4 regions of the Paeniglutamicibacter sp. ZC-3 genome follow, and region 1 is predicted to be linked to each of the others. Evidence: riboswitches for the same ligand, from Rfam matches in the RefSeq annotation. Region 1 holds a riboswitch; each other region holds the start of a gene.
The links. Region 1 has a riboswitch for thiamine pyrophosphate ahead of thiO (glycine oxidase ThiO). Riboswitches for the same ligand answer to the same signal wherever they lie in the genome.

Region 1 (4,548 bases):
CCACGCCCAGGCGTCCGCCGTCGGCTGGCTTGCCGGTGGGCAGCAGCTCGCGGCCGGTGACGGCGGTGACGAGTTCGGCCAGGGTGGTTCCGGCGGCCAGCGGCCGGGGGGCGCCGTTGAGTTGGATGGTGCTCATGCATACTCCTTGGGTTTCAATGCCGGTGAGAACCGGTCGGGTCGGAAGCGGTCCCAGGCGGGGTCGCTGCGGCCGGCGACCAGCTCGAGGACGATGTGGGCGGCGACCGGCGTGAGCAGCACGCCGTGGCGGAAGAATCCGGTGGCGATCAGCAGACCCGGCACATCCGCACCATCCCAGGCCGCCACGCGTCCGAGCAGCGGCGCGTTGTCGGGGGTCCCGGGGCGGGCGCGGGCGGTGGTTTCGATGAGTTCGAGCTCGGCGACCGCGGGCAGCAGCACCTGCGCGTCGCGCAGCAGCTGGTGCACTCCCCCGGCGCTGACCCCCGGGTTGCCGTCCTCGCGGGCGGTCGCTCCGATGACCACGGTGTCATCCTCGCGCGGGACCACGTACACCGGCAGCCCGCGCACCATCCCGCGCAGCGTGGCGGTGGTCAGCGGACGCAGGTGCTCGGGCACGCGCAACCGCAGGATGTCCCCGTGCACCGGGCGCAGCGGAAGCACCAGGGATTCGGGCAGTCCGGCGAAATCGGCGGCACCCAGGCCGTTGGCGAGGATCGTCTCGCGGGCATGGATCTCGGTGCCGTCGGCAAGCAGCACCCCGGTGACCGGGGAGCGGGAATCGGCGGGGTCCTGGTGCAGCAGGCCCGTCGCCCGGGCGCGGACGAGGGTCTTGGACGGTTCGGTCCCGTCGCGTTCGCGGCCCACGGCGGCCAGGCGCGTCAGGATGGCTTTGGCCAGGGCCCGCGGGTCGACCTGGTGGTCCTGTGTGATCAAATGGGCGGCGGAAATGTTCGGGGACAGCATCGGCTCGCGCACCCTGGCCTCCCGGGTGGTCACCCGGTCCACCTGAAGTCCCTGCCGGGTTTGTGCCTCGCGCAGGTCGCCCAGCGCGGCGCGGTCGGCGGCGTCGGCAGCGAGGGCCAGCGTGGGGGTGGTGCGGTATCCGATGTCCAGCCCGGTCTCGGCGGCCAGGGTCCGGGCAAAGCCGGGCCAGCGGGCGGAGGAAGCCAGGGTAAGGGAAAGCAGGTCCTCTTCCTGGTAGTGCAGCTCGCTGACCGGGGCCAGCATGCCGGCGGCGGCGTACGTGGCACCGGCGGCCGGGTCCGGGTCGATCAGCGTGATCCGGTGCCCGGCGCGCTGGGCTTCCAGGGCGATGCCCAGGCCGATGATTCCGCCGCCGATGACGGCAATGCCGGTGGACAGGGGGTCGGGCACGGTGCACGACATCGAGGTCTCCTTCCCTACGCCGGTATGAGCCGGATCAGGTTCCACGCCGCCCCGGTGTGGGGATGGCGTCTGTCGGTCGGCGCAATCGGCGCCCTCTCAGCCAGCTTTCCTGGCTCCCGCGGTACTGAACTAGTCTATGAGACATGAGCCAGATCACCACCCAAGATGAAGCAACTCCCGTCTTAAGCGCCCCGGGCCTCGCCTCCGCACGCCTGTACTTGTGCACCGATGCCCGGGCCGACCGCGGGGATTTCGCCGAGTTCCTGCGTGCCGCCTATGCCGGCGGGGTGGACATCATCCAGCTGCGCGACAAGAACCTCGATGCCGGGCAGGAGCTCGAGCTGCTCCGGGTGCTGCGCGATGTGGCCGGGGAATTCGGCAAGTTGTGGTCGGTCAACGATCGCGCCGACCTCGCGCTGCTTTCCGGCGCACCGGTGTTCCACGTGGGCCAAAAGGACCTGCCGCTTCCGGGTGTACGGTCCTTGCTCGGCCCCTCGGCCATCGTGGGGCTGTCCAGCCACGATCCCGAACAGATCACCGCGGCGGATGCAGACCCCAACACCGACTACTTCTGTGTCGGCCCACTGTGGGCCACCCCGACCAAGCCCGGCCGCGCGGCCGTCGGACTGGAGATGGTGGAACACGCCGCCGCCCTCCAAACATCCAAGCCGTGGTTCGCCATCGGCGGGATCGACCTCGCCAACGTGGAGCAGGTCGTCGCCGCCGGAGCCTCGCGCATCGTGGTGGTGCGCGCGATCACCGACGCAGACGACCCGACCGAGGCGGCCAGGGCATTGCTTTCCAGGTTGCCGGAACTTGGCTGAGCTGCTGGGTCCGGCTGCGGGCAGGATTTGGTGCGGTGCCGCAGTTTCCAAGAAGCCGACGCCGGCACCGGGGCGATAGTGTAGGCACGGGAGTTCCGCCGACGCGGAAACGGCACGAAGGGGAAAAGCGATGACCAGCGAGATGACCACCAACAGGCCCGCATCGGTGCACGCCGCGGACAGCCACGAGGTGATCCGCGTGCGCGGCGCGCGGGTGAACAACCTCAAGGACATCAGCGTCGAGATCCCCAAGCGCCGCCTCACGGTGTTCACCGGCGTCTCCGGATCCGGCAAGTCCTCGCTGGTCTTCGGCACCATTGCCGCCGAGTCCCAGCGCATGATCAACGAGACGTACTCCGCGTTCGTACAGGGCTTCATGCCCACCCTGGCCCGCCCCGAGGTCGACACGCTCGAGGGGCTGACCACCGCGATCCTGGTGGACCAGGAACGCCTAGGCTCCAACCCGCGCTCCACCGTCGGGACCGTCACCGACGCGAACGCGATGCTGCGCATCGTCTACTCCCGACTGGCGCAGCCGCACATCGGCTCCCCGCAGGCCTACTCCTTCAACGTCCCCTCGGTCTCCGGCGCCGGCGCCGTCACCCTCGAAAAGGGCGGCAAGAAGATCAAGGAGCGGCGCAGCTTCTCCATCACCGGCGGCATGTGCCCGGAGTGCGAGGGCCGCGGGAAGGTCAACGACTTCGACCTCACCGCGCTGTTCGACGAGACCAAGTCACTTTCCGAGGGGGCGCTGACGGTTCCCGGATACTCCATGGACGGCTGGTACGGGCGCATTTTCTCCGGATCCGGCTACTTCGACATGGACAAGAAGCTGGCCAAATTCACCAAGACCGAAATGCATGACCTGCTGTACCGGGAGCCCACCAAGATCAAGGTCGAGGGCATCAACCTCACCTACGAAGGCATTATCCCCAAGATGCAGAAGTCCTTCCTGGCCAAGGACGTCGAAGCCATGCAGCCGCACATCCGCGCCTTCGTGGAGCGCGCCATTACGTTCACCGCCTGCCCCGAGTGCGGCGGTACGCGCCTGGCCGAGCACGCCCGAAACTCCAAGATCGACGGGAAGTCGATCGCCGACGCCTGCGCCATGCAGATCAGCGACCTGGCAGCGTGGGTCCGCGGGCTTCGCGAACCCTCGGTCGCCCCGCTGCTCGGCGCCCTGGGAGACACGCTGGATTCCTTCGTCGACATCGGGCTGGGCTACCTCTCCCTTGACCGCCCCTCCGGTACGCTTTCGGGCGGCGAGGCGCAGCGCACCAAGATGATCCGCCACTTGGGTTCCTCGCTCACCGACGTCACCTACGTCTTCGACGAGCCGACCATCGGGCTGCACCCGCACGACATCGACAAGATGAACGAGCTGCTGCTTGCCCTGCGCGACAAGGGAAACACCGTGCTGGTCGTCGAGCACAAGCCCGAGGCCATCGCCATCGCCGACCACGTCGTTGACCTAGGCCCGAAGGCAGGCACCGCCGGCGGGCAGATCATGTACGAGGGCTCCGTGCAGGGCCTGCGCTCCAGCGACACCATTACCGGGCGCCACCTGGATGACCGGGCGACGCTGAAGGAGACCGTGCGCACTTCCACCTCGGCGCTTCAGGTGCGCGGTGCCAACACCAACAACCTGAAGAACGTCGACGTGGACATCCCCCTGGGCGTGCTCACGGTGCTCACCGGCGTCGCCGGGTCCGGAAAAAGCTCGCTGGTCACCGGTTCGGTGGCCGGGCGCGAGGGCGTCATCAGCATCGACCAGGGTTCCATCAAGGGCTCCCGGCGCTCCAACCCCGCCACCTACACCGGGTTGCTGGAGCCGATCCGCAAGGCCTTCGCGAAGGCCAACGGCGTGAAGCCGGCACTGTTCAGCGCGAATTCCGAGGGCGCCTGCCCCACCTGCAACGGCGCCGGGGTCATCTACACCGACCTGGGCATGATGGCCGGGGTCTCCAGCACCTGCGAGGAGTGCGAGGGCAAGCGCTTCGACGCGATGGTGCTCGACTACCATCTGGGCGGCAAGGACATCTCCGAGGTGCTGGCGATGTCGGTGGCGCAAGCCGAGGAATTCTTCGCCGCCGGCGAGGCGAAGCTGCCGGCAGCACATAAGATCCTCTCCCGGCTCTCGGACGTGGGCCTGGGCTACCTGGGCATCGGCCAGCCGCTGACCACACTTTCGGGCGGCGAACGCCAACGCCTCAAACTGGCCACCCACATGGGAGAATCCGGCGGCATCCTCATCCTGGACGAGCCGACCACGGGCCTGCACCTGGCCGACGTCCAGCAGCTGCTGGGCCTGCTGGACAAGCTGGTGGAGTCGGGCAAGTCGGTCATCGTGATCGAGCAC
Region 2 (4,548 bases), on a different contig from region 1:
GGCGCTTTGTCGAAGCGGAAAAACGTTCCGATTCAGTAGATTGATCCACGATGGATCCCCATCCTCGCCATCCGAAGGATGGCTTGGATAGAGGTTCTCGCTTTTCTGGCTACTTGGCAGACCGGAAGTCGCGCTTTTCGCGGATCTTCGCAGCCTTGCCGTGGCGATCGCGCATGTAGAACAGCTTCGCGCGGCGAACGTCGCCACGGGTTACCAGTTCGACCTTATCCAGAACCGGGGAGTGTACCGGGAAGGTACGCTCTACGCCGACGCCGAAGGAGACCTTGCGAACGGTGAAGGTTTCGCGAACGCCGTCGCCTTGGCGACCAAGGACGAAGCCCTGGAATACCTGGACACGGGAGTTCTTGCCTTCGATGATGTTGACGTGAACCTTGACGGTGTCACCGGCGCGGAAGTCCGGGACATCGCTGCGCAGCGAGGCTGCGTCGACAGAGTCGAGAATACGCATGAATGCATCTCCTAGGCAGACGCCGCAGGTCATCTACCTTAGACACGGACCGTAATTGTCCCTCATGAAGCGCGAAGGCGTCGAGGGAAAGATGTGGCGGTCCGGAGCTTGGTACCGCGATCCGTTTGCGGATCGGCGGTAGGTCGGACTGTTGATTCGTTCCCCCTGCGGCAGGAGCAGAACCCAGTAGACCCAAGAATCCATTTTGCCACACTCCGGGGCAAGCTGCGAAGTTCCTTCCTTACAGCCAGGTCCGTCAAAGCTCGATTGGCCTCGGGTCTCCGCCTTGAACGCCGGCACCATGGCCGAATTGTGCCCATCAAATCGGTGCGTTCGTTCAGATTCCACTGCAAATATTGCCGCTGACCGCGCAGAAGGCCGGATATGCCACCCGGGTTGGCCCCGACGGGGTAATCGCCGGCACTTGGGAACCAGAAGCGCGGAGGCCCGGTAAAGGAGCAGGGCCCACCGCGCCGGTGCGCAAGGTCACACTCGATGCCGGATTGAATGTTGTGATAGTTTCACTTACGACCACACGGGTGCCCTTGCAGGGGCTGAGATCGAGCTGAAGCAGCAAGAGACCGTTGAACCTGTCCGGGTAATGCCGGCGAAGGAAGTGAGTACTCCTTGAGCAACACCATTTCAATGCACAGCCCTGTCCAAAACGCCTCGGAAGCAGCCGAGATCCAGTCCCTGAAGTCCCATTCCCTGGCTTATCTCGAGGACGCAGAATCGGGGATCCGGGTCCCGGTCACCGAAATCGCCTTGGAGCCGTCCCCCGGCGGCACGACCAACGCCCCGTTGCGGGTGTATCGCACCGCCGGTCCCGGCAGTGACCCGGTCGTGGGCTTGCCGCCCTTCCGCGGCGAGTGGATCGCGGATCGATCGGACACCGAGGCCTATGGCGGTCGGGAGCGGAACCTGCTCGATGACGGCAAGTCTGCATTGCGCCGCGGAGCGGCATCGGCCGAATGGAAGGGCGCGCGGCACCAGCCGCGGCGCGCGGTGCCCGGAAAACGCGTGACCCAAATGCACTACGCCCGCCGGGGAATCATCACCCCCGAAATGCGCTTTGTGGCGTTGCGCGAGAACTGCGACGTGGAACTGGTGCGCAGCGAGGTCGCTGCGGGCAGGGCCATCATCCCGTCAAACATCAACCACCCCGAGTCCGAGCCAATGATCATCGGCAAGGCGTTCCTGGTGAAGATCAATGCCAATATCGGCAACTCGGCGGTCACCAGCTCCATCGCCGAGGAGGTGGACAAGCTCCAGTGGGCCACGCAGTGGGGCGCCGACACCGTGATGGACCTGTCCACCGGCGATGACATCCACACCACCCGCGAATGGCTGATCCGCAACGCCCCGGTTCCCATCGGCACCGTGCCGATCTACCAGGCACTGGAAAAGGTCAACGGCGAGGCCAACGCACTGACCTGGGAAATCTACCGCGACACCGTGATCGAGCAGTGCGAACAGGGCGTTGACTACATGACCGTCCACGCCGGCGTGCTGTTGCGCTACGTGCCGCTGTCGGCCAACCGCGTGACCGGCATCGTCTCGCGCGGCGGGGCCATCATGGCCGGCTGGTGCCTGGCGCACCACCAGGAGAATTTCCTCTACACCCACTTCGATGAACTCTGTGAGATCTTCGCGAAGTACGACGTGGCGTTCTCCCTGGGTGACGGTCTGCGCCCGGGGTCCATCGCCGATGCCAACGACGCAGCCCAGTTCGCCGAGCTGGACACCCTGGCCGAGCTGACCAAGCGCGCGTGGAAGTACGACGTGCAGGTCATGGTGGAGGGTCCCGGGCACATCCCCTTCCACCTGGTGCGGGAGAACGTAGAACGCCAACAGGAGTTGTGCGACGGAGCACCGTTTTACACGCTCGGCCCGCTGGTCACCGACATCGCGCCCGGCTACGACCACATCACCAGCGCCATCGGCGCCACGGAGATCGCCCGCTACGGCACCGCGATGCTCTGCTACGTCACGCCCAAGGAGCACCTGGGGCTGCCGAACAAGGACGACGTGAAGACAGGGGTGATCACCTACAAGATCGCGGCCCACGCCGCGGACCTGGCCAAGGGGCACCCCGGTGCCTCCGAGCGGGACGACGCGCTGTCCAAGGCCAGGTTCGAGTTCCGCTGGCGCGACCAGTTCGCCCTGTCGCTTGACCCGGTCACGGCCGAGTCCTTCCACGACGAGACGCTGCCGGCCGAACCGGCCAAGACCGCGCATTTCTGTTCCATGTGCGGGCCGAAGTTCTGCTCCATGCGCATCAGCCAGGACATCCGTGACGAATACGGCTCGGCCGACTCGCAGACCGCCATCGCGGAAATGGTCAGGGGAATGCGCGAAAAGAGCGAGGAATTCCTGGCGGCCGGAGGCAAGGTGTACCTGCCGGAGCTGGAGGTTCCGTCCAAGGCCTAGCGTCCCTGAACACGAGGAAGCCCGCGCGGGCACCCTCGTTTGACGGAAACGTTTCCCCGGGCTCCACAGACGTGGAGCCCGGGGACGACGCATCGATGTCGGGACGTCGGCCGGTTCCAAGGACATTTCGACCCGGGGAATGCCCCGCACCCCTGTCCACGCAGACCTCTGCCGCTGACATTTTCCGGCCAGCGGCTTCGACGCCATGCCTCACGGCCCCTTTTCCTCCGGGAATAGGATGGGGCCGTGAGCAACCGGCATTCATCTCGCGTCCTGATGGCGTGTTCACTCGTGGCAGCGCTAGTTGGCTTGAGTGCCTGCAGCATTCCGCCTGCGGTCGTTCAGGATTCTTCTGCGCCTGTACGGGCAACTTCTTCCGAGGGCGAGACCGAAGACAAGGGAGCTCCGGGAGAATCCCTGCTCGCGGCGGCGGTGGCCAATGACGCCGCGCAGGTACGAAGACTGCTCGATGCCGGGGTTTCGGCCAACTACCGCGGCACCGATGGCCGGCCGGTGCTGGTTTCAGCGACTCGCGCCAATTCCGTGGATGCGGTCCGAGAACTTATTCTGCATGGGGCCGACGTGAACGCCCAGGATTCGATCTCGGATTCGGCATTCCTCTATGCCGGGGCGGAGGGCCTCAACGACATCCTGGAGCTGACGCTGGAAAACGGAGCGGAGATCGGCAGCACCAACCGCTATGGCGGCACTGCGCTCATTCCCGCCTGCGAACACGCCCATGTTGAATCCGTAAGACTGCTCCTGGAGGCCAAAGTCGACGTTGACCATGTGAATGATCTTGGCTGGACGTGCCTTCTGGAGGCAGTCATCTTGGGCACTGGAGGACCCGCCCACCAAGAGGTGGTGCGCCTGCTCGTCGACGCCGGCGCGGATACAACCATTCCGGATTCCCATGGCACCACGGCGCTCGAGCATGCCCGCCAACTACAGCAAAGCGCGGTGGTCCGGCTCTTGGAAAATGCCGGGCCACCGCGCTAATGGACGCTAATCCGCGTGAGGCTTAGTCGAGTTCGTCCTTGGGAATGATCTTTCCCTCGGAAACGGCAAAGCCGCTGTGCCACAGGGTGTCGCGGTCGTGCCGGTTCAGCGTGGAGGGATCCAGCTGCACGATCAAGTCGGGGCGGCGGAACGCTGTGCGCTCAAGTTGCTTGTTGCGGCGGAAGCGGGCGATCTTTCCGTGGTTGCCGGAGAGCAACACCTCGGGGACCTCCCGGCCCTCCCAGGATCCGGGCTTGGTGTACACGGGGTACTCCAGCAATCCGTCGGAGTGCGACTCCTCGACCAGCGACTCCGGGTTGCCAATGACGCCGGGAATCAGCCGGCCAATGGCCTCGACCATGGCCAGGACCGCCACCTCTCCCCCGTTGAGCACATAGTCCCCGATCGAAACCGGGCGGACGTCGAATGCCTCGGCGGCGTGTTCCAGGACCCGCTCGTCGATGCCCTCGTATCGGCCGCAGGCGAAAGCCAGGTGCTCGGCTTCGGCCAACTCGTAGGCCATGGCCTGGTTGAAGACCGCGCCGGCCGGCGAGGGGACGACCAAGATGGGCTTGTTCCCGGACGTTGCGGAGAGCGGGGACTCGGTGGCAATCCGATCCAGGACCGCGCCCCAGGGTTCCGGCTTCATG
Region 3 (4,548 bases), on a different contig from region 1:
CGCAAAGGAGCGGCCGGCTTCCGAGGATCCCGCCTGGAACAGCACCGGCCGCCCCTGCGGGCACCGGGGGACTGTCAGCGGGCCGGCAACCGAGAAATGGTTGCCGCGGTGGTTGATCGGCCGGACCTGCGCCGGATCAAGGTAACGTCCGGCTTCCCGGTCAACCAGCAGTGCAGAATCCGACCAGGAATCCCACAACCCCTGCAACGCGACAACAAACTCTTCGGCGCGCTCGTAGCGCTGGGCATGAGCCGGCAGGGAATCCATGGAATGATTGCGGGCCTCGGCGTCAAACATGGAGGTCACCACGTTGATGCCCGCCCGCCCGCCGCTGATGTGGTCCAGCGAGGCCAACAGCCTGGCGGCGTGGAAGGGCGTGTAGAAGCTGGCCGAGATCGTGGTGACCAACCCGATGCGGCTGGTGGCACGAGCCATGGCACTGAGAGCAGTCACCGGTTCCAGGAACCAGGGGATCCCTGCCGCGTATTCATGGTTCACGCTCTGCCCGTCGGCAAAAAAGACAGCATCCAGGCAACCGCGCTCGGCAATCCGGGCAAGTTCCTCGTAGTAGGAAATGTCGCCGAGGCGGTCGGCGCTGGATTCGGGGTGGCGCCATCCCATGGTGTGGTGGCCCGCCCCGTAGATGAAGGCGTTCAGGTGCAATTGGCGTGTGGCGTCCACGATGCTTTACCCGACCCCTAGTTCATCACCAGGCCGCCGTCGACAACCAGGTTCTGCCCGGTCACCGCCCGGGACCACGGTGAAGCGAACAGCAGTGCGGCGTCGGCGAACTCCGCCGGGGAAGTGACCCTGCGCAGTGGCGTGGAGCCGGCGATCAGGTCGAAGACCGCTTCCGGGGTGGCGGCGGAGGCATCGGTGGTGCGAAGCAGGCCGCCGGAGATCATGTTCACGCGGATGTTTTCCGGGCCGAGGTCGGCCGCGAACGTGCGGGTCATGGCCAGCAGGGCAGCCTTGGCCGCGGTGTAGTCGTGGTAGGGGACCACGGGGTTCTGGAAGAGGTTTGTCCCGATGTTGACGATGTTGCCAAAGCCCGCGGTTCTCATGCCGGGCAGGGTTGCCTGGATCGTGTTCAGCGCACCGCCAACGATGCCGGTGAACTGCTCCCCGAAAGCCATGTAGCCGATTCCATCGGCCTTGGCACGGGCGTCGCCATTGAACGAAAAATCGGGCAGGGCGTTGTTGACGACAGTGGTGATGGGAGCACCAAAATGTTCGTGCGCCCCGGCCACCAATTGGGAGACTTGATCCGCGTTCGCGACATCGGCTTGGACCGCTATCGCGCGATCGGCCCCGAACTCGGCTGCCAGTTCCCGGGCGGCGGTTTCGCTGGAGCGGTAGTTCAATACAAGCCGTGCGCCCTCGCGCGCAAAGGCCCGGGCCAGGTCTGCCCCGAGTCCGCGTCCTGCCCCGGTGATCAACACGATTTGGTCCTTGATAAGCATTTTCTTGCACCCTTCTGCTGGGCGAAGGGATGCCATGGAACCAGCCGACGGTCGTCCAGGAATTTGGGTACGAGGGCAGTTCAAGCCGGACCGGCATCCCTTCGCTCGGATTATCGAGATCAGGTTCAACGGGTCTATCTCTCAGCCGCCAGGCGGCACCCCGTGTCGAGTCCTGTGGCCAACGTAGCACCGGTACGGGGCAATCCCCGAATCAAGGGCAAGGACGGAGGCGACACACACGAGGCCTCGCCGGTCGGTGTCCGCGGGCAGTGCCACGGATGCGGCAAACTAGTGTGGGTGAGCCAGATGCGAATAATCCAGACCATTGCCGCCGAGTTAACTTCCGGGGGTGCTTCGGTTGCCGACTGGCAGGTGAAGGCCGCCGTCGAATTGCTCGATGCCGGATCGACCGTCCCCTTCATTGCCCGATACCGCAAGGAAGCCACCGGAACCCTGGACGACACCCAGCTGCGCCTGCTTGAGGAGCGGCTGCGCTACCTGCGTGAATTGGAGGACCGCCGGGAAGCGATCCTGAAGGCCATCGAGGAGCAGGGGAAACTCACCGACGAGCTGCGGGCCGCCATCATGGCTGCCGGTACCAAGGCCGAATTGGAGGACCTGTATCTGCCATACAAGTCCAAGCGCCGCACCCGCGCCCAGATCGCCCGCGAGGCCGGACTCGAGCCGCTGGCCGACTCGCTGATCCGCGATCCCGCCCAGGATCCCGAAGCGTTGGCAGCCACCTTCCTAAACCCCGAGCACGAGGTCAATGCGGCATCCGATGCCCTGGCCGGTGCCCGGGCCATTCTCACCGAACGTGCCTCGCAGGACGCGGTGCTGGTCTCCGAATTGCGCGAACGGCTGTGGACACGAGGGAAGATCTCGTCCAAGATCGCATCCGGCGCCCCTGCCGCGGATGCCTCGAAGTTCTCCGACTACGAAGACTTCGTGCAGCCCGTTGCCACCCAGCCCTCGCACCGCATCCTCGCGCTGCTGCGCGGAGAACGCGAGGGTGCGCTGAACCTGGAGCTGGCCGAGGCCGACCCGCGCGACGAGGCGGCGCTCACCGAGGCGCGGGCCGGATATGAGGCCGCCGTCGCCCGTTCGCTGGGCATCAAGGCCGCTGCCGATGCGCCGGCTGGCAAGTGGCTGGCACAAACCGTTCGCCTGGCCTGGCGCGGACGCCTGTTGGCACGGTTGGAGGCGGACCTGCGCACGCGGCTCTTCGAGGCCGCGGAGGAAGCCAGTGTCAAGGTCTTCGCCGCCAACCTGCGCGACGTGCTGCTGGCCGCCCCTGCCGGAAACCGGGCGGTGCTTGGGCTGGACCCCGGGTTGCGCACCGGGGTGAAGGTTGCCGTCGTCGACGCCACCGGCAAAGTGGTCGACATTGCCACCATCTACCCACACGCCCCGGCGAACAAATGGGATGCCTCCGTGGCGACCCTGGTGGCACTGGCAACCAAGCACGGCACCGAACTGATTGCCGTGGGCAACGGGACCGCAAGCCGCGAGACCGACAAACTGGCCGGCGAGGTCATCGCCAAGCTGACCAACAAGCCTGCCAAGGTCATCGTCTCCGAGGCCGGGGCATCGGTGTATTCGGCGTCGGCGCTGGCAAGCGCCGAGTTGCCGGACCTGGATGTCTCCATCCGCGGTGCGGTGTCCATTGCCCGCCGACTGCAGGATCCGCTGGCCGAACTGGTGAAGATCGAACCCAAGTCCATCGGCGTGGGCCAGTATCAGCACGATTTGACCCCGGCCAAGCTTGACCGCTCCCTGGATGCCGTGGTCGAGGACTGCGTCAACGCCGTCGGCGTGGATGTGAACACCGCATCCCCGGCGCTGCTGGCCCGGGTGGCCGGAGTCGGTTCGCTGCTGAGCCGCAACATCGTCGAACACCGCAATGCGAACGGCCCTTTCACCACCCGCCGGTCCCTGTTGAAGGTTCCGCGCCTGGGAGCCAAGGCCTTTGAGCAATGTGCCGGATTCCTGCGCATCACCGGCGGCAAGCAGCCGCTGGATGCCTCCGCCGTGCACCCCGAGGCGTACGGGCTGGCCGAAACCCTGCTGGCAGCCGCCGACGCCGGCAACCAGTCGGTGGCCACCCTGAATGCCGCAGACTTTGTCACCGAGCAATTCGGCCTGCCCACGGTCAAGGACGTCATCGCCGAACTGGTGCGTCCTGCCCGTGACCCGCGCCCCGACTTCAAGACCGCTAACCTCAAGGAAGGCGTGGAAAAGATCGGCGACCTGCAAGTCGGCATGATCCTGGAAGGCACCGTTTCCAATGTGGCAGCCTTCGGTGCTTTCGTTGACGTGGGAGTCCACCAAGACGGACTGGTCCATGTCTCGGCGATGAGCAACAAGTTTATTTCCGATCCACGCGAAGTCGTCACATCGGGCCAGGTTGTCAAGGTCAAGGTGCTGGAGGTCGACCCGGAACGCAAGCGCATCTCGCTTACCCTGCGCCTGGATGACGAGCCCGGGGCCAAAGCCGAGCGGACGGACCGGGCACCGCGAGGCAACGGGCAGCGCAACGAACAGCGGGGCCAACGCCCGGCACGCGGCGGCGAGGGAAACCAGCGCGGCGGCAAACCGCAACAGAGCCGGCCGGCCAGCGCCCCCGGGTCGAACGCAAACACCGCCATGGCCGAGGCCCTGCGCCGCGCCGGCTTGAGCAGCTAGCACCGGCCCACCGCGCCACGGCATCCGGTGGCGGCCCCGAATGGTCCGCCACCGGAAACCCGGCGCGTTGCCACGGATATCGGGCCACGCGAAAGGTGGCGTACCGTTGTCTGCGATGCCCCACGCTCCGGAGGGGCATTCCGGCCGCGAAACACACTGAGAGAAGCCCGCAATGGATGGCGAAACACTGAGCGAATTGATCATGACGGTATTCATGGTGCTGCTCATGGTTGCCATGGCCTACATGATGAAAGCCGCCGCCACCGGACAAATCAGGCGTAATGCCTGGATCGGGATCCGCACCGCAGCCCTGACCCACTGCGACAAGTGCTGGCTGCTGGGCCATCACGCGGCGGCGAACAAGAGCACCATGGGCTGTTGGCTGGCCGCAGTGATCATG
Region 4 (4,548 bases), on a different contig from region 1:
GCAATCGCCTCCGACAGCCAGGCCTTGGCCTGGCGCAGCGCCTGGGCCCAGTCGCCGCCGCGGGCGTAGAAGGTCGCCAGGGCGGAGGAGAGCGAGCAGCCGGTGCCGTGGGTGTTGGGGGTGGCCAGCCGCGGCGAGGCGACCTCGAAGAGCACGCCGTCGGGAGAGATGAGGGCGTCCCGGCAGGTTTCGCCTTCCAGGTGTCCGCCCTTGGCCAGCACCAGGACCTGGTACTCGGCGGCAACGGAGCGCGCCTGGGCCACCGCCTGCTCCCAGTTCCCGGCCACGGGGCCGCGCCCCAGCACGGCAAGTTCCGGGATGTTGGGGGTGATCACGTCGACGTGGGCAAAGAGGCGCCGCAGCGCGTTGGTTGCCTCTGCATCCAGCAGCGAATCCCCGCTGGTGGCGACCATGACCGGGTCCAGCACCACCGCCGGGGCATCGGAGCCCGCGGCGGTCCGGATCCCGGCCAGCCAGCCGCCGAGCTCGTCGATGACCGCCGCGTTGGCGAGCATCCCGATCTTGATCGCGTCGATGGCGATGTCCTCGGAAACCGCGCGCAGCTGCGCCAGCAGGAAGCCGGCCGGCGGCACGTGCACGGCACTGACGCCGCGGGTGTTCTGCGCGGTCAGCGCGCTGATGGCAGCCATTCCGTAGCCGCCGGCGGCGGCGATGGATTTCAGGTCTGCCTGGATCCCGGCGCCGCCGGAGGGGTCGGAGCCGGCGATGGACAGGATGTTCTTCACGGTGTTCGGGGTGCTCATGGCTTGCTGCCCTCCCAGAGGGTGCGTAGGTTCCTGGATGCTTCGCGCGGGTCATCGGCGGCGCAAATGGCGCGGACCACCGCCACGCCGGAGGCCCCGGCGCGGGCCAGCGGGGCAACATCCGCGGCGTCGATGCCGCCGATGGCGATGACCGGGAGGTCGCTAAGTCCAACGGCGCGGGCCAGGCCCGCGTGGCCCAGCGGCTCGGGGTGGTCCTTCTTGGTGGGGGTGGCGTGCACGGCGCCGACCCCCAGGTAGTCGATGGTCCCCGGGGCAAACGCGTTGAGTTGGTTCGCGGTGCGGATCTCGCCATCGCCGGCCGCGGAGAGTCCCAGCACGGAGCCGGGGCCGATGAGTTCGCGCACCAGGTTTGCCGGCAGGTCGGATTGGCCGATGTGAACCCCCTGCACGTCGGCGCCGGAGGTGCGGGCGGCCAGGAACACGTCGACGCGGTCGTTGACCAGCAGTGCCGCACGCCCGGCGGTGTGGTGGGCGCATTCCATGACGAGGTCCACGAATTCTCCGGCCGGCATGTCCTTGCAGCGCAGCTGCACCGTCGTGATGCCTCCGTCGACCGCGGCCTTCACAATGTCGACCAGCGGACGTCCGGCGGTGGAGGCCGAGTCCGCGACCAGGTACACGCCGTAGCCGCTCATGAGAGCACCGCCGCGGCGCGCAGCTCGGCGGGGGAGATGGCTGCCAGCGCGTCCAGGAAGAGCGGGGCGAAGGTGCCGGGTCCCGCCGCGTGCTCTGCGGCGCGTTCGGCGGCGGCGGAGTAGAAGGCGTGCGCGGCCACCGTGGCCACCAGCGGGTCGGGGCCGGTGGACAGGAAGGCGGCGCAGACCGCGCCCAGCGCGCACCCGCCGCCGGTGATGCGGGTCAGCAGCTCGCTGCCGCCGTGCACGTACACGATGCGCACCCCGTCGGTGACGAGGTCAGCCTCCCCGGAGACAGCCACGACAGCTCCGCTGCTCCTGGCCAGCTCCCTGGCGGCGTCGGCCGCGGCGGCAACCGAATCGGTGGACTCGACCCCGCGCCCGCCCCCCGAGACGCCGGCCAGCGCCAGGATCTCCGAGGCGTTCCCGCGGATCACGCTCGGTCCGGCGGCGGCAAGTTCGCGGGCGAGCGAGGTGCGCACGCGCAGCGACCCGATCGCCACGGGGTCCAGCACCCAGGGCGTCGAGGCGGCGCCGGCGCCGGTAACGGCCTCGCGCATGGCGGCCGCCTGCTCGGTGTTCGGGGTGCCCAGGTTCACCAGCAGGGATGCCGCCACCGCGGCAAAGTCGCCGGCCTCCCCGGGGACGTCCACCATGGCCGGGGACCCGCCGACGGCCAGCAGCACGTTGGCGGTGAAGTTGGTGACCACGGTGTTGGTCAGGCACTGGACCAGGGGCGAGGAGGCGCGCAGCGCGCCCAGGGCACCGGCGAGCTCGCCGGGTGTTACAAGTCTTGAAGGCGCCATGGATTCCATGAGCAACATCCCTCCGCTAGTACGAACTAGATCAGGTTCTACGGGTTTCATCTCAGCCGGTCGCGTGCGCGCCGACACCCCGTGTCACTATGCGTGAGCCTATCCCACCGGGCCACGGGGCGGGAAAGCCGAGTCCGCGTCCTTCCTGCGCGAGGCGCCACCCCGCAACCAGGGCGCGGCGGCCTGTTGGAGATGCCGCGCTGGTCGTAGGCTCGGGACATGGGCACATCCGACACTCCACACAAATCAGCTGCGTCTCGCGAGTCGACGGCGCTGAACGAGCTCGAGCTTCCCGAGGTGGTGCCCGAACTCCCGGAAAACATCGTGGAGATCGTCGCCTCCATGCACGACGTGGTCGCCACCGGGCTGGCCCACCCGCGCCGCTTCCGGGCCTCGCAGCTCAAGGCGCTCGAACGGATGCTGGATGCCCACGAGCAGGATTTCACCGATGCGCTGGCCGACGACCTGGGCAAGGGCACCGTCGAGGCGAAGCTGACGGAAATCGACATGGTGCGCGCGGAAATCGACCACGCGCAGCTTCACCTCTCCGAGTGGATGGAGTCCAAGGCGGTGAAGATCCCGTTGGCACTGCATCCGGCGGCAGCCAAGATCGAGCCGCAACCCCTGGGGGTGGTGCTGGTGATCGGCGCCTGGAATTATCCGCTGCAGTTGATCCTCGCCCCGCTGGTTGCCTCCATCGCGGCGGGCAACGTCACGGTGCTCAAGCCCTCGGAGCTGGCACCGGCGACCTCCGCGGTGCTGGGCAGGCTGATCCCGAAGTTCCTCGACCACCGGGCCTGCGCCGTCGTCCAAGGCGGCGCATCCACCAGCAAACACTTGCTGGAACAGCACTTTGACCACATCTTTTTCACCGGCGGTGAGCGGGTTGGCAAGATCGTGGCCCGCGCCGCCGCAGAGCACCTGACACCCGTGACACTTGAGCTGGGCGGAAAGTCCCCGGCCCTGGTGATGGACGGATCCTCCGCCACGGTGGCGCGCAGGCTTGCCTTCGGGAAGTTCATGAATTCCGGGCAGACCTGCGTGGCGCCCGACTACGTGCTGGCGGTCGGCGATGCCGCCCGGGACCTGGAAAAACAGCTGGCAAAGGCGATCACCGGGTTCTACGGGAAGAATCCGCTGTCCAGCCGCGACTACGGCCGCATCGTGAACACCGCCCACTTCGACAGGTTGGTTTCCTACCTGGACCACGGCGAGATCCTCATCGGGGGCGGGTACGATGCCGACACCCTGAAGATCGAGCCCACCGTGATGGCCAACGTGGATCCGGACTCGCCGCTGATGCGCGAGGAGATCTTTGGCCCGATACTGCCGATCATCGCGGTGGAAAGCTTCGATGCGGCCGTGCGCTTCATCAACGCACGCCCAAACCCGCTGGTCGCCTACCTCTTCAGCGAGAACCCGCGGCTGCAGTCGGCCTTCGGGGACCAGGTGCGGGCGGGGGCCATCGTGCACAATGCGCCCAATGTGCACCTCTTCGTCCCGGGTCTTCCCTTTGGCGGCGTTGGCGCATCCGGCATGGGTGCATACCACGGGCGGCATGGGTTCGAGCGGCTATCGCAGATGCGCGCGGTGATGGGCAAGACGACAGTAGTGGACACGCTCAAGGCGCTCTACCCGCCGTACACGTGGGCGAAATCCAAGCTCATCGACAGACTCATGTAAGCATTCCGCAATCCGCATATTCCCCTGTGGAAGCCGCTTTTTGGCAGAACGTCCGGAATGCCGCAGTCAACCATGTAGGCCCGCGGGGCCCTCCCGCAGGGGGCGGCTCGCAGACCTCCATCCGTGCCACGCCGTGGTGCTTTCCGGGTGGCAACGCACCGGGAACACAACGGAACCTGCGGCCCCCTCTATCCGAGCACCGCGGAGACAATGTCCTTCGCCTCGGCCTGCACCCGGGCCAGGTGCTCGTCGCCCAGGAACGACTCGGCGTAGATCTTGTACTTGTCCTCGGTGCCCGAGGGGCGCGCGGCAAACCAGGCGTTCTGCGTGGTGACCTTCAGCCCGCCGATCTTCGCCCCGTTGCCCGGCGCCTCGGTCAGCCGTGCGGTGATCTCCTCTCCCGCCAGCATCTCGGCGGCCACGTCGGTGGCCGCGAGGTTCCCCAGCCGCGCCCGCTGCTCCCTGTCGGCCGGGGCGTCGATGCGCGCATAGCTCGGGGAGCCGTGCTCGGCTGCCAGCGCGGCATAGTGCTTCGAGGGGGAAGAGCCGGTGACGGCGGTGATCTCGCTGGCCAGCAGCGCCATCAGGATTCCGTCCTTGTCGGTGGTCCAGGTGCGTCCGTCGCGGCGC

Region 2: it holds a riboswitch for thiamine pyrophosphate, as region 1 does, so the genes downstream of both, thiC (phosphomethylpyrimidine synthase ThiC) here and thiO (glycine oxidase ThiO) in region 1, are expected to answer to the same signal.
Region 3: it holds a riboswitch for thiamine pyrophosphate, as region 1 does, so the genes downstream of both, OIU93_RS10805 (3-oxoacyl-ACP reductase) here and thiO (glycine oxidase ThiO) in region 1, are expected to answer to the same signal.
Region 4: it holds a riboswitch for thiamine pyrophosphate, as region 1 does, so the genes downstream of both, thiM (hydroxyethylthiazole kinase) here and thiO (glycine oxidase ThiO) in region 1, are expected to answer to the same signal.

The regions. Positions count from the first base shown of each region.
Region 1 covers NZ_JAOYTG010000018.1:29,277-33,824, reverse strand. Annotated here, with positions in the region: gene thiS (sulfur carrier protein ThiS) at 1-136, opposite strand, end outside; gene thiO (glycine oxidase ThiO) at 133-1,365, opposite strand; TPP riboswitch at 1,360-1,494, opposite strand; gene thiE (thiamine phosphate synthase) at 1,509-2,189, shown strand; gene OIU93_RS16135 (excinuclease ABC subunit UvrA) at 2,320-4,548, shown strand, end outside.
Region 2 covers NZ_JAOYTG010000006.1:62,686-67,233, forward strand. Annotated here, with positions in the region: gene lepB (signal peptidase I) at 1-49, opposite strand, end outside; gene rplS (50S ribosomal protein L19) at 110-469, opposite strand; TPP riboswitch at 995-1,102, shown strand; gene thiC (phosphomethylpyrimidine synthase ThiC) at 1,115-2,899, shown strand; gene OIU93_RS08755 (ankyrin repeat domain-containing protein) at 3,146-3,898, shown strand; gene trmD (tRNA (guanosine(37)-N1)-methyltransferase TrmD) at 3,921-4,548, opposite strand, start outside.
Region 3 covers NZ_JAOYTG010000008.1:146,965-151,512, reverse strand. Annotated here, with positions in the region: gene OIU93_RS10810 (LLM class flavin-dependent oxidoreductase) at 1-681, opposite strand, end outside; gene OIU93_RS10805 (3-oxoacyl-ACP reductase) at 699-1,463, opposite strand; TPP riboswitch at 1,543-1,636, opposite strand; gene OIU93_RS10800 (Tex family protein) at 1,770-4,148, shown strand; gene OIU93_RS10795 (hypothetical protein) at 4,321-4,548, shown strand, end outside.
Region 4 covers NZ_JAOYTG010000017.1:31,164-35,711, reverse strand. Annotated here, with positions in the region: gene thiD (bifunctional hydroxymethylpyrimidine kinase/phosphomethylpyrimidine kinase) at 1-764, opposite strand, end outside; gene thiE (thiamine phosphate synthase) at 761-1,420, opposite strand; gene thiM (hydroxyethylthiazole kinase) at 1,417-2,235, opposite strand; TPP riboswitch at 2,227-2,327, opposite strand; gene OIU93_RS15700 (aldehyde dehydrogenase family protein) at 2,455-3,918, shown strand; gene pgm (phosphoglucomutase (alpha-D-glucose-1,6-bisphosphate-dependent)) at 4,107-4,548, opposite strand, start outside.